Regions from separate parts of the Paenibacillus sp. OAS669 genome, predicted to be linked through region 1. Evidence: riboswitches for the same ligand, from Rfam matches in the RefSeq annotation. Region 1 holds a riboswitch; each other region holds the start of a gene.
The links. A riboswitch is a leader RNA that binds a small molecule or an ion and turns the genes downstream of it on or off. The one in region 1 is predicted to bind cyclic di-GMP.
Positions count from the first base shown of each region.

Region 2: it holds a riboswitch for cyclic di-GMP, as region 1 does, so the genes downstream of both, GGC63_RS02665 (hypothetical protein) here and GGC63_RS15805 (cadherin-like beta sandwich domain-containing protein) in region 1, are expected to answer to the same signal.
Region 3: it holds a riboswitch for cyclic di-GMP, as region 1 does, so the genes downstream of both, GGC63_RS08650 (methyl-accepting chemotaxis protein) here and GGC63_RS15805 (cadherin-like beta sandwich domain-containing protein) in region 1, are expected to answer to the same signal.
Region 4: it holds a riboswitch for cyclic di-GMP, as region 1 does, so the genes downstream of both, GGC63_RS10150 (methyl-accepting chemotaxis protein) here and GGC63_RS15805 (cadherin-like beta sandwich domain-containing protein) in region 1, are expected to answer to the same signal.

Region 1 covers NZ_JADBDR010000006.1:299,162-302,281, reverse strand. Annotated here, with positions in the region: gene GGC63_RS15810 (helix-turn-helix transcriptional regulator) at 20-874, opposite strand; cyclic di-GMP riboswitch class I at 1,251-1,344, shown strand; gene GGC63_RS15805 (cadherin-like beta sandwich domain-containing protein) at 1,550-3,120, shown strand, end outside.
Region 2 covers NZ_JADBDR010000001.1:685,802-688,921, forward strand. Annotated here, with positions in the region: gene GGC63_RS02655 (adenylosuccinate synthase) at 1-242, opposite strand, end outside; gene GGC63_RS02660 (LysR family transcriptional regulator) at 352-1,251, shown strand; gene GGC63_RS02665 (hypothetical protein) at 1,499-1,798, opposite strand; cyclic di-GMP riboswitch class I at 1,899-1,989, opposite strand; gene GGC63_RS02670 (MDR family MFS transporter) at 2,070-3,120, opposite strand, start outside.
Region 3 covers NZ_JADBDR010000003.1:143,400-146,519, forward strand. Annotated here, with positions in the region: gene GGC63_RS08640 (beta-galactosidase) at 1-333, shown strand, start outside; gene GGC63_RS08645 (ADP-heptose synthase) at 535-1,041, shown strand; cyclic di-GMP riboswitch class I at 1,451-1,549, shown strand; gene GGC63_RS08650 (methyl-accepting chemotaxis protein) at 1,624-3,120, shown strand, end outside.
Region 4 covers NZ_JADBDR010000003.1:502,184-505,303, forward strand. Annotated here, with positions in the region: gene GGC63_RS10140 (hypothetical protein) at 1-190, opposite strand, end outside; gene GGC63_RS10145 (BMP family protein) at 435-1,466, opposite strand; cyclic di-GMP riboswitch class I at 1,742-1,826, shown strand; gene GGC63_RS10150 (methyl-accepting chemotaxis protein) at 1,958-3,120, shown strand, end outside.

The sequences.
Region 1 (3,120 bases):
AGATGTAATAGGAAAGACACTAGGAAAGCTGCCTGTCCTGCTCCAGTATACGCAATAAGGTTTCCTCCGTACCTGAACCGGTTACCGGGACAAAGAAACACCAGTGCAGGCTTGGGTCATTATCAACTGCCGCCGCGGAATGGATCGCGAACTCCATCTCATGCCCGTCGGGAAGATGGAATAAAGCGGTTGTTACTCGCTTTTGCTTGATTTCATAAAGTTCCCAGAAATGCACAAACTCCTCACTTTCCCGTCTTAAGCGTTCTAGCCTTTCCATATACAACGGGTTGTCCTTATAGCGTTCGAAGCTTGCCCGCAGAACTGCTACGGAGTAACGGGCAAAGCCTTCCCAATTCACCAGTTTGTTGCGGTAATCCGGCTTAAAAAACATAATGTTCAGCATATACCGTTCGTTTTCCGGCATATTGCCGAAATCGGCTATGATCAGTTCTGCTGCCCGATTCCAGACGATAACATCCGTACCCTCATCCGTGATGAAAGAAGGATAATGCAATTGATCGACAATTTTTTGCAAAAATCCCGTATCCGACCCGCCGCTGTTCGGCAGGGTACCGGCGCTTGCCGGGTCTACATTGGCCAGATCGAACAGATGCTTCTGCTCATCTTCATCAAGCTGCAGCGCTTGGCTGATACTAAGCAGCACTTCCGGTGAAGGATTAACCTCTCTGCCTTGCTCCAGCCAGGAATAGTAAGTCACGCTCATATTGGCAAGATAAGAGACTTCTTCTCTTCGAAGCCCCGGGGTACGTCTTCGTCCGGGCAGCGGCTGTATCCCCGCCTCCGAAGGCTGCAGCCGTTCCCTGCGCGATTTGATAAAATCGCCCAATGCGGATGAAGAACGATTCGTTTTCATATAGGGTCCACCTTCCTTACATTCCTAGAGGGACATCACTACTCTCTCCATGATCACCGTATAAACAACCATATAAGAACATTGTAATCTCTGTAACCTGCAGATTTCCACCTCCGATGGAATGGATAGACAAAGAAGATGTTAAAATGCTCGATTTAGAACCGGGTACCAGGTAAACGTTATTATCAAGCCTGAAGCAAGATGCTAATCCTCCGATTGATAGACATGTTGCGACATGGCTGGCCGGAGTTGTTCAGAAATTGTTCAGATTTGTCAAATATAATGAAAATATTGGGACAAAAGTACCTTAACGTAATTTTACCCATAAATTATACTATGTCTGAGCTACTATCCATTACATATTTGAAAAGAGATCGTACGATAATAGCAAACCAGTCGAAAGGCTGGGACGCAAAGCTAAAGGGGCTAAGGGTTTGTTGTAAAATGACCAATGCCAGCCAGCTACCGAATACGACGGGAACCTCCGTCTATTAGCGAATGCCCGCTTTTGGACTGGGGTTTTTTGTATTTTTAAGATAGGGGGAGTTGCTAATGTCGAATGTACCCTGTTTGGAGGTGAGTAATAAAAGAGCGCGGCTTAAAGAAGAGGGGAGAACTCTGCTGAGTCGCCAGATTTGAGACTATGAATTTTATATATGGAGGAGTGAACAAAAGTTGAAATTAAAAAACCGAAGTATGTTATCGCTTCTAATGGCAATCGTTATGGTATTGACGATGATCCCTTTTCAGCCGTTAGAAGCAGAAGCAGCGGCAACGCCGACACTTGAACTCGGGAATCCTGTTGGAGTAACCGGGGCAACCTATCAGCTGCCTAATGCTGCATTTGGAAGTACAGGCGTTGTTGATACAAAGGGCGGGTACTTTACAGTTGCTGTAAATGGAGGCTCCATTACTCTTGGAACTCTATCTAGCGGTATTACCGAGTTGACTAATGGCATAACCATTAATGGTATTACTACTGATAAATCTACACCTGCAAATAGAGTGTTCAATTTCTCGGGTAGTACTAAGTATGAAGACATTCAAGCCGCTATTCGAAACATGACATTTACACCGGCTACAGGGCAAACTCAAAATGTCATTGTCAATGTAACACCAGGGGCGCCATTGACCGATGGAAAAACCTCTGTGCGTACCTATAATGGACGCCATTTTGTATATGTGGCAAGAGAAAGTAACGGTACCATGACATTCAAGGATGCTGTGACTACCGCAGAGGGCATTAACGGACATCTTGTAGAACCGGCAAAAGATAATCCTGGAGAAATGCTTGCGATTGCCAGTATGTTTAAAGAATTTAAGAGTTTCTGGTCAGGAAGCTGGTACTTTATAAGCTTTATTGGCGCTACCAAAACCTACAAACCTAATTGGGATACTTCTGTTGGTGCATACACAAGGTATGTATCAACGGGCTTCCAAACAGGTCTTGAAACCTCGAATGAGATTGTACCTAATGGAAACTACGATCATATTACACTTTTGCTAGATAAAAATAATACCAAAATAGGTTACTTACCCGTGCTTAATATACACGGCAGCAGTACATATAGAGACCCGGGAGTTATTGTCGAATATAATCCCGGTGTCATTGACAACATCACGGCCACCAAAGTTATGGTAGATAAAACACAGCTGCAAGCGGCGGTCGATAGGATCAATCAAGAGGGCTTGCAAGCAGCTGACTTTACGCCGGAGAGCTGGAAAGCGTTAGACGATGCATTGAAGAATGCACAGAATGTGCTCGGCAATCCTAATGCCACCCAGGAGCAAGTCAACGATGCATTGGCTGCTTTGGAATCGGCCCGCAAAGATCTTGTGAAGAGGGATCCGGTGCTTAGCGGGTTAAACCCTAGTGTTGGAGCTGCGGTATATGGTAACCCTTCGGCAGCAGCTGGCCAACCTCTTACGTTAACTCCAGCATTTGACGGGAAGTCGTATTTGAACTATAAAGCGACGGTAACGGAAGACGTATATAGCGTCGCCATCGCTCCGAAGACGGCGGACGAGAACAGTACAGTGAAGGTGATCTTCAACGGCCAATCGGTAGATGCGGAGGATTGGGCGAACTTGCCGCTTCAGCCGGGTCTGAATGTGATTGAAGTCGTTGTTACTCACACGAACGGCCAGCAGAATACGTATCGAATTGAAATTACGAAACCAAGCAAGGCCGTTGACAAATCCGCGCTGCAAAAGAGAGCGGACGAAATCAGCAGCGAGTCTTTGAA
Region 2 (3,120 bases), on a different contig from region 1:
AGGCCGCTTATATTGAGCGCAGCACCCGGCCCTATGACATTGATAACCCGTTCGTGGAAAACGCCGGAAGGAAGCATATGCAGCACAAACTTGCCGAATTCATTGATAATCGTATGCCCCGCGTTGTTGCCTCCCTGAAATCGAACCACCACATCCGCATCGGATGCCAGCAAATCCGTTACCTTCCCTTTCCCTTCATCTCCCCAGTTCGCTCCTACGACTGCCGTTACCGTTCCTTTCAAAGAGTATCCTCTCCTTTTGATTTTGTTAGCCTCACATTGTCATTATATTGGTTATTGTGATATAAAAATAATGAATAATATGAATATCTACTATAAATGGAGATAATGGATGGAGACGAATCTGGAAGGATTAAAAGTATTTTTGGCCGTGGCCAAAGCCAGGAGCTTCTCGAAGGCAGCCGAAGCATTGTTTATCACCCAGCCTGCGGTCAGTCATTCGATCAAGCAGCTGGAGGAGCAGCTGGGAGGCCCTCTGTTCTTTCGAACCTCCAGGGGCGTTAAGCTGACCGTAGAGGGGGAGGTGCTGCTTCGTTATGTGGATCAGGCGTTCCAGCTCCTGGCTGAAGGAGAGCGCAAGCTGATGGAAATGCATCAGATGCTTGGCGGCGTCGTGCATATCGGAGCTAATGATACCATCTGCAAGCATGTGTTGATGCCTTACCTGGAATCGTTCCACAAGAGCTATCCTCAAGTGAAGATGCATGTGACGAACCGTACGACGCAGGAAACCGTCAAGCTGTTAAAGGAAGGGAAGATCGATTTTGGGGTCGTGAATCTGCCCATTACGGATCATCAGCTAACCATTCGAAGCTGGAAGCCGCTGCATGATATCTTCGTTGCCGGAGCAAGCTATGCCGAGCTGATGAAAAGGCCGGTGACAGCCGCCGAGCTTGCCCTGCAGCCGCTTATTATGCTCGAGCGGGACAGCAGCATTCGTCAATATGTGGAACGTTTTTTCAATGGTCAGCAAGTTAGAATCACTCCGGAATTCGAGCTGGGAAGCATGGATCTGCTGATCCAGTTCGCCAAGGCGGGATTAGGCATTTCCTGCGTCACCAAGCAGTTCGTCAGCGATGAGCTGGCTTCGGGCGAGCTGTTCCCGGTGCTGCTGGAGCCCGAAATTCCTCCCCGTCATATCGGTATCGTGACCTTGAAGGATGTCCCGTTATCTTTTGCGGCTACAACGATGCTTGATCTTTGTCTGAAGGACGGACCTGCCGCTCCATAGCCGGATGGAAGCAGCTTCTTATGAACAAAATGGCAGTTGCGTTAGTTAAGACGAACTCTAAACTCCGACAAACATCTTTTTCAGTATGGCTATGTTAATAGTCGAAGAGGATTCCGCAATATAGTTAAATTCGGCCGCTTTTCCATTAGGCGGTTTCCTTTTTATCGAAAATGGAACAGTTGGATTTGACATAGCCATATATAAAAAGAATGCACCGCTGCTTGCAGCAATGCATTCCTTTTGGCGGCTAAGCCAGCCTTCTTGCTTCGAGTCTGCAGCTTAAGTAATCGTACAGGCTCAAAAACAAATCGTTCACGAAATCGCACCGAAACGAGAATTTCACTTCCCCGCGCCAGTAAAAGGTCAGCAGATGGCTGTTTTTACCCATAACCATCTCTACGTCCCAACAGGGATGCTGCAGCTCGAACACTTCCTGGTTAATAAACATCTTGGGTCCTTCATTAGACAAATATACGCCGATCAAATTGCTTCCGAGCTTTGTAAAAAAGCCTTGCTTGGTCATAAACTCCCGTTCTTCACCCGACATGGCGAGACCCCCCTGACTGTAACTTTTGCGTACCCAAACACGACGAAAAGACCCCTCTGAGCCTAGGCAGGAGTCCGCTATCTATGCGTAACACCGTTCCTTCGGCAGCTGGCTGGCAAGAACCTCTGCGAGGATTCGTAGCCCCTGTAGCTTTGCGTCACAAGCTTTCACCTGCTTTGCCTTTTCGAGATCGAATCTGTCAATTCGCGCAACAAAATACGACATCCCTAGCATATAAGATAGGCCCTAAGGAATACATATTCTTTAATACCTAATTTCGCGAATTTTCCACGGACTTTAGACCTAATTTATAAATTTGTTCTCCCCTGCGGTAGAATAAGGTTCCGAACAAGGTAATCACAGCCATTGTGACAAATAGTCCCGATCCGCCCCAATGCGTAAGCAGGACACCCCCCACCATCGGACCTATGAAATGTCCCAAATTATTGAACGATTGCGCACCGAAATAAGTGCCCCTCATACCTTCCGGTGCCAGCCGGTCTACCAGTACGTTTGCCTGCGGATAATTCAGAATTTCTCCCAGCGTGAAGAAGAACATGGATAGCATAAAACTAATCCAGCCCGCCGACAGAGCGAATCCGATATCCCCTACGGCAAACATCACGTTCCCGATTGCAATAGCTGTCATCGGCCCCCACCGTTCGAACAGTCTTGACAACGGAACTTGAAGCAGCACGACGACAACGGCATTCAGGCTCATAAGCAGCGCGAATAGCGAGGCGCCGCCGGCAATATTTTGTTCAATATATTGCGATAAGGTCACGGTCATCTGGGAGTATCCGATCGCTCCCATGATAGCGCCGCCGATATAAAAGCGGAACACCCTGTCTTTTCGTACGATATTCCATGCGGATAATATCGTTACACTGCTGCGTTTCTCCCCCTCGATCCGTTTGATGCCGAACCTGCGCAGCAGCACTCCCAGACCTGCCGCATACAGAAAATAAAATAACCCCGTAACCATAAATGGCAGCCAAGCTTCCATCGTACCGAAGAAAGCGCCGAGCAGCGGTCCCACTGATACGCCGACATTAATGGCAATATAGCGTAAGGAAAATACTTTGAGCCGTTTTTCCTTGACCGTCACGTCCGCCATTAACGCCTGGGATACCGGTTCATATAAGGAACGGCAAAGTCCGTTCAGCATATTGAGCAGCATGAATGCGACCGGAGACTTCACCAAGGCAAAACCAAAAAATACGAGCACCCATCCGTACAGTGCCGCCAGCATGATGGTTTTCCGTCCCAGCCTGTCCGACAGCGCTCCTCCGACGAATCCTCCTACCGTGGAGGCTAACGGC
Region 3 (3,120 bases), on a different contig from region 1:
GGCATGCCTGCTTTAACCCGTAACCGGTTCGGACAGGGAGAGGCATGGTACGTCGCAACGAGTCCGGACGCCGAATTTATGGACCATCTTCTGTTCAGTCTTTGCAAGGAGAGCGGAATTGAGCCGCTTCTTGTGGCTCCGGAGGGCGTTGAGGTGACCCGCCGAAACAAAGAAGGCCGGCAGTTTACCTTCGTGCTTAATCATAACGACCGTTCAACGGCAATTGATCTGGGCGAAGCGGTATATCGCGACCTGTTGGAAGGAAAGGAGCATACGGGCCTATCGGAGCTTCCGTCCAAAGGGGTCTGGATCCTGCAGAACGAAGCCCGCTGATGGCTTCCGTCCGTTGCTCGTGTATTGACTTAAGACGGTATACGCTAAGCCCGGCAATGAAGGCCAATGGCCCGGATTGCCGGGCCTATTTGCATGGAAGGGCCTTGTTCGGATGTGTTAAGGCTGCATTAATGCTATAATGGGATATTAGAGCGTTACAATCTAAGAAAAGTCATTACAGATAGAGAGGGGGACGGAGCGATGCCCAAAAGCTTTGTCATAGAGGCTGTGATGCTTGCTGTGTATGGAGAAATGCTCGTTCCGAGCCAACCGGTAGAATACCTCGTTCCTTACACCACGATTCGGGAGCTGTATGAGCTGAAGGACAGCAAGGAACCGATCATGCCGGATGCAAGAGATGAAGCGCATGTAAGAGGGAAAATTGCCGAGCTGATCGGGCTGCTGGAGGAGCCGTTGAACCGGAAAAGAATGGAGCGCGCCGTGAATGTTCCTTGGGCCAAAAGTCCACCGATGCCGATCAATGATGCGGTAACGTTAACAATGGTAAACTCTTACGACAACGAAGAGTTTGGCGAAGCGTTCGATCCGATCGAAACGGAGCTGATTTTGACATCCATAAAAGAGCAGGTGCCGATTTTGACGGATCAGCCGGATTTTATTGAAAAGGTAATCGAGGCGGCGATTCAGGTCCAGGTGTATGATTTGGATGATTTTGAGTTTGCGGTCGAGGAGGATGGGACAATATAGTCCTATTTTGGAACAATATTGAAAATAAACTTATTTTTATGACTAAAATCCGCTGAACAAGCGGTTTTTTTTGTTTCATTAGGAAGGTATATCCAGTTCTTCAGAGCGATAGTCAGCTGATTTTTCAAGGACAGCTTCTTCTTTAGCGCGGATTTATAGGAACGGAATCACATACGTTTTTTTGACAAGATTCCAAACATTTACTGGCATTCTTGTCGAAAGAACAAATGGATTGTCAAAAAATGTATTGACTGTAGTATTGAGTATTATGTACTATGTATACAAAAGTAAAATATTTCATTGCTCCTACGTGCATCCAAAGACCTACATAAGCTCGCAAGCGTATTAGTACAACGGCAGCTAGAGGTGATGTTGAGACAAGACTGCGTTCCTGTAACTGACAATTTCATAAGCAAAAAGGTAAACCCATTCGAAAGATGGAGACACAAAGCCACGGGTCTAAGGTTTCGATGCTGAATAAGGAAACTATGATAGCCGGGTTGCCAAAACAGAGGATGTTTGTATATTTTGGCTATTCAATTTTTGAATAGCCATTTTTTATTAAAAGTTGGGGAGAGGACTATGAAAACCAAACGAATGTCAGTCATTTTCCAGAGTCAAACCTGGAGGAGCTTCAAACTGCAGCTCATGCTTGCCGTTATTGCCGTTATTTTTGTAACGGTAGCCGTCGTCGGCGGCTTTATGTACAAGTCGTCTGCGGATATGCTCAAGCAGGATATTGAATTGAACGTCAGCCAGCAGCTGGAACTAAATGCGCAGCTCATTACACAATGGCGCGACAGAGTGACGGCGGAGGCAAATGGAATCACCGGTTTGCCCGCTTTTGTGAAAGGCAATTCGTTTGACGAGCGTGTCGGCGTGCTGCAGGGTTATTTATCGAGAAACTCCGATTTCCTGCGGTTTTCGCTTTTTGATACGCAGGGGCAGGGGCAGCAGATTGAGAAGAAGGCTCTCGGCACCAAGTTCGATATCAGCTCCCGTGATTATTATAAGGAGGCGTTAACGGGGAAAACGCTGATCAGCGAGCCGATGATTTCCAAGGCCGATAACAGCATGATCATGAACGTCGCTGCTCCTCTCCGTGACGCTAATGGTACCGTAACCGGCGTCATTACGGGCGCCATCGGACGCGAGCAAATCGCAGCCATCGTTCAGCGCATTCAGTTCGGCAAAACCGGCTATGCCTACATGGTTAACGATAAAGGCGATATTTTGGCTCATCCGGATGCGAGCAAGGTGCTGACGGAGAACATTCTGGAAACGGCAGCGACACCCGAGCAGAAAGCCGGCTATGAGCAATTTTTGCAAATGCAGGAGCCGTTTATCGGCTACATTCAAGAGGACGGTTCCAAGCATCTGGTCGGGGCAAGGCAAATCCCGGACAGCGTCTGGAAGCTGGTAGTAACAGCGCCTTATTCTGAATTTACCGAGTCTCTGGACAGCATGTGGCTCCGGACGCTGCTGATTGCCTTCGTCATCATGGTTATTGGCATCGCCATCGCTTTGTGGCTGGGACAAACGATGTCTCAAGGCATTGTTAGAGTAGGACAAGCGATGAACCAATTGGCGCAGGGAGATCTGAAGCAGCATTTGCAGGTCCGTTCGCGTAATGAAGTAGGACAGCTGGCTGAGGACTTTAACACCATGACGGAGAACTTGAGGAATTTGATCGGGCAAGTCTCGCTGAATTCCGAGCAGCTTGCAGCCACCTTCGAGGAGCTGTCCGCCAGTGCGGATCAGAACTCCGTCGCTTCCCAGCAGATAGCCCAATCGATACAGAGGGTAGCGGAGGGAGCGGACGTGCAGGCCCATGGAGCCATGCAAAGCGCCAGTGCGATGGAAGAAATGGCTACCGGTGTACAGCGTATCGCTCAAGGCACTTCCGTCATGGCCGAAAGTGCGTTAAAAACCTCGGAGGAGTCGGAAAAAGGGAAGGAACAAGTGGAGAAAATCTCCTACCAGATGGACAATATCCACGACAAGGTTACGGAATGTACTGCAGTTATTAACCGTCTGGATGCGAAATCGCAGGAGATCGGCGACATTATCAAGCTGATA
Region 4 (3,120 bases), on a different contig from region 1:
GAATTCCTATTTGATAAGTCATAAAAGCGGATACTAGTAGACAAATACATAGGATAAGGCTGATGGTAAATCCATTCACTAATGGATAGTGCTTCTTCTGGAAGAGGATCACTAGCAAGGAGACAATAAGAACAATGATCAACAATAGATAGATCGGTCTAAAGTTGGTAAAAATATTTGCACTCTCCATATAATCCCCCTGTCATCTGCAATGTGAATCCCGTTTTTTCGATGCATCTTTACTATTATTCTTCGAACCTCATTATTAGTATATTTCTTCCAGAAACAGATGACAAATCCGACAGAGAGATGTTGACCTTCCTTCTTCATTCGTCTTATTACATCGAATAATAAAAAGCACTTCTCTACCCCTCTCGAGAGTAAAAGAAGTGCTCTTTGTACAAACCTAACGTATCGTTATCCGAGCGCAGGTTTTAATAATTTGTAAATTCAGGACCGGTATATTCAGTAGGAATCACAATTTCACCAGATTGGATTTTATCGGCGAAAGCTGCAATTTTGTCCTTCACATCTTGTGGAACAATAGGTGACAGCACAAGTCGAACGGCATCCGGATTCTCAAGTCCGATTTTTTTCACCGTATTTGGCTTCCATGTGCCTTCCGTCAAATCTTTAATTGCTCCGTATACAGTCAGGCTTGCATCCGAAATCGCAGATCCAATGAAAACATCAGGTGCATCGGCATAATAATCGCGAACGTTAGCGAATTGGTATACGCCGTTCTCGCGTGCCGCTTCGGTAACGCCGTTACGGGCCATGTTCAGCATGGTGAAGATCATATCCGAACCCGCGTTAATTTGTGCTTGAGCGACTCTTTTCGCTAGATCAGCATCTTCCTGATTGCCCGTAAACGTGGTAAGGAGGGTTGCGTTAGGATTGGTGTGCTTCACACCGTCGGCAAAGGCTGCGCGTCCCGCTAGGCCGGGACCTACGCGTGCGCCGGAAATATGGGAAACTACGTTGGTTTTAGTCAAAAGTCCTGCTGCAGCGCCCGCCAGCCATGCGGATTCTTCCTGCTTAACTTGATAGCTGGACAGGTTGTCGCCGGTCAAATTCGTTTGTGTATTCACAAATTTTATTTTTGGAAATTCTTTGGCTACGAGCTTTACTGCTTCCGAGCTTTGCCCTGCATGAGCAATGATCATATCCGGGTTTTTCTTAGCCAATTGACGCAATGCATCCGCGATTTGTGCGGTATCATGCGGGATATTTTCCACGTAGGTCGCTTTGATTCTGAAATCCTCTTCTGCCTTTACCAATCCGCGGTAAGCAGATTCCATAAAACCGCCATCCTTGGATGAACCTGGAATCAACAGGGCGACTTTAGCCTTTTTATTATTGGTGTGAGACGGGTCCTTGCTAGCTTCTGCAGTAGCTAAACCGGATGTAAATACAAGTGCCATAGCCAAGCTCGACAAAGCCAATTTTGAAAGAAGTTTTTTCAAGATGTACCCCTCGTTTCCAAAAAGTAGTTTTGTCCGGACAAATCAGAGAATAAACTAGACTTCATTTTTTGTCAAATTATGCCGAAAAGAAATAGAGGGGGTGAAACAATTTTCGTGGAAAAACGTCATTTACAGGCCTATTTTCCCTAGAGCAACCATGACGATTATCCTAAAATTCGACATTTCGGTACGTAAAGTAAGTATTTAGTTTTAGTAAAGAGGTCTTGTATTTTTCAAAACGCTATATTATACTTTGGCCAAACGATATACCCATATCACGAAAAAGGCAAACTTCTCGAAAGAGGGGGACGCAAAGCTTCGGGCCTAAGGATTTTGATCTACGGCAGCCGGGCCACCGAAAAATGGGGGGAAGTCCATCCCTTTTTTTGGGGATGGACTTTTTTTGCCGCGTCAAAATGTTTGAGTTCTTTAAAGTGATAAAGCGTTTAGTGTCTCATTACACAAATATTTCAATGGGGGATGCTTGGATCATGAAGTTTATCCAGAACTTGCGAATCAAAACGAAAATAGGCGGAATGCTGGGGCTTTCCATCGTGTTCCTGCTCATTATCGGCATTACAGGCTATTTCGTCATGGACAAGATGGCTAACAATGCCCGCGTTATGTACGAAGAAACCTTGATCCCGAATAGTCTTGTTGAAGGGCTTCTGTTCGGTAATTCGCAAATGGATTCCTTGCAGCTTGAATTGCTGCTGGCGAAAGATGAAGCGATTATTAAACAAATTCAACAGCAAATTACTCAAACCCGCGATAAAAATCAGGCTATACGAAAAAATCTCGAACAAATCACGTTGTCCCCGAGAGCACAGGAGCAGTACCAGCACTTCGTCGATTTAATCCCTAAAAACAACGATGCCAAGAAAAAAGTAGATGAATTGGCCGTTGCCAACCAAAAAGAAGCGGCGCATAAGGAATATGTAAATTCGTTCAAGCCGATCCGTGCGGAGATGATTCAAAGCCTGGAGAACGTTGTTAAGTACAATGAAGAGGATGCCAAAATCTTTTACGATAAAAGTATTGAAAGCTCCAAGGTGGCAACCTCCATCATCATTGTTGTTACAGTGCTTGCCGTTGTTCTTTGCTCCTTGATCGGGTATGGCGTTGCTAATATGATCACCAGACCGGTCCGCAGTATCCAGCAATTGATGGCTAAAGCGCAGGATGGGGACTTAACGGTTAACGCTACATACCAATCCAAAGACGAAATCGGTCTTCTTTCGAAGGATTTCAACGGAATGATCGCGAGCCTTAGAGAAATCATTGCGAAGATCGTCTTTGAATCTCAGAACTTGTCTGCAAGCTCGGAGCAATTAGCAGCGAGCTCGGAGCAATCCGCCCAAACCACCCATCATGTCGTTGCGGCCATTCAGGACATTGCCGGAGGCGCAGATCAGCAGATGCAGAGTACTACCGAGAGCGTGAGAGCAATGGAAGAGATGGCGACCGGCATCAATCGGATTGCAGAATTTTCGGGCAACGTATCCGCCATGTCCATGGAAGCTTCCAAGGAAGCTGAGGAAGGCAACATTTCGATCCAGAAAGCCATGTCCCAAATGGATATGATCCGGGAATCCGTGAGCGATTCAGCCAAGGTGGTTAATCAACTGGGGAAACGTTCCGATGAAATCGGTCA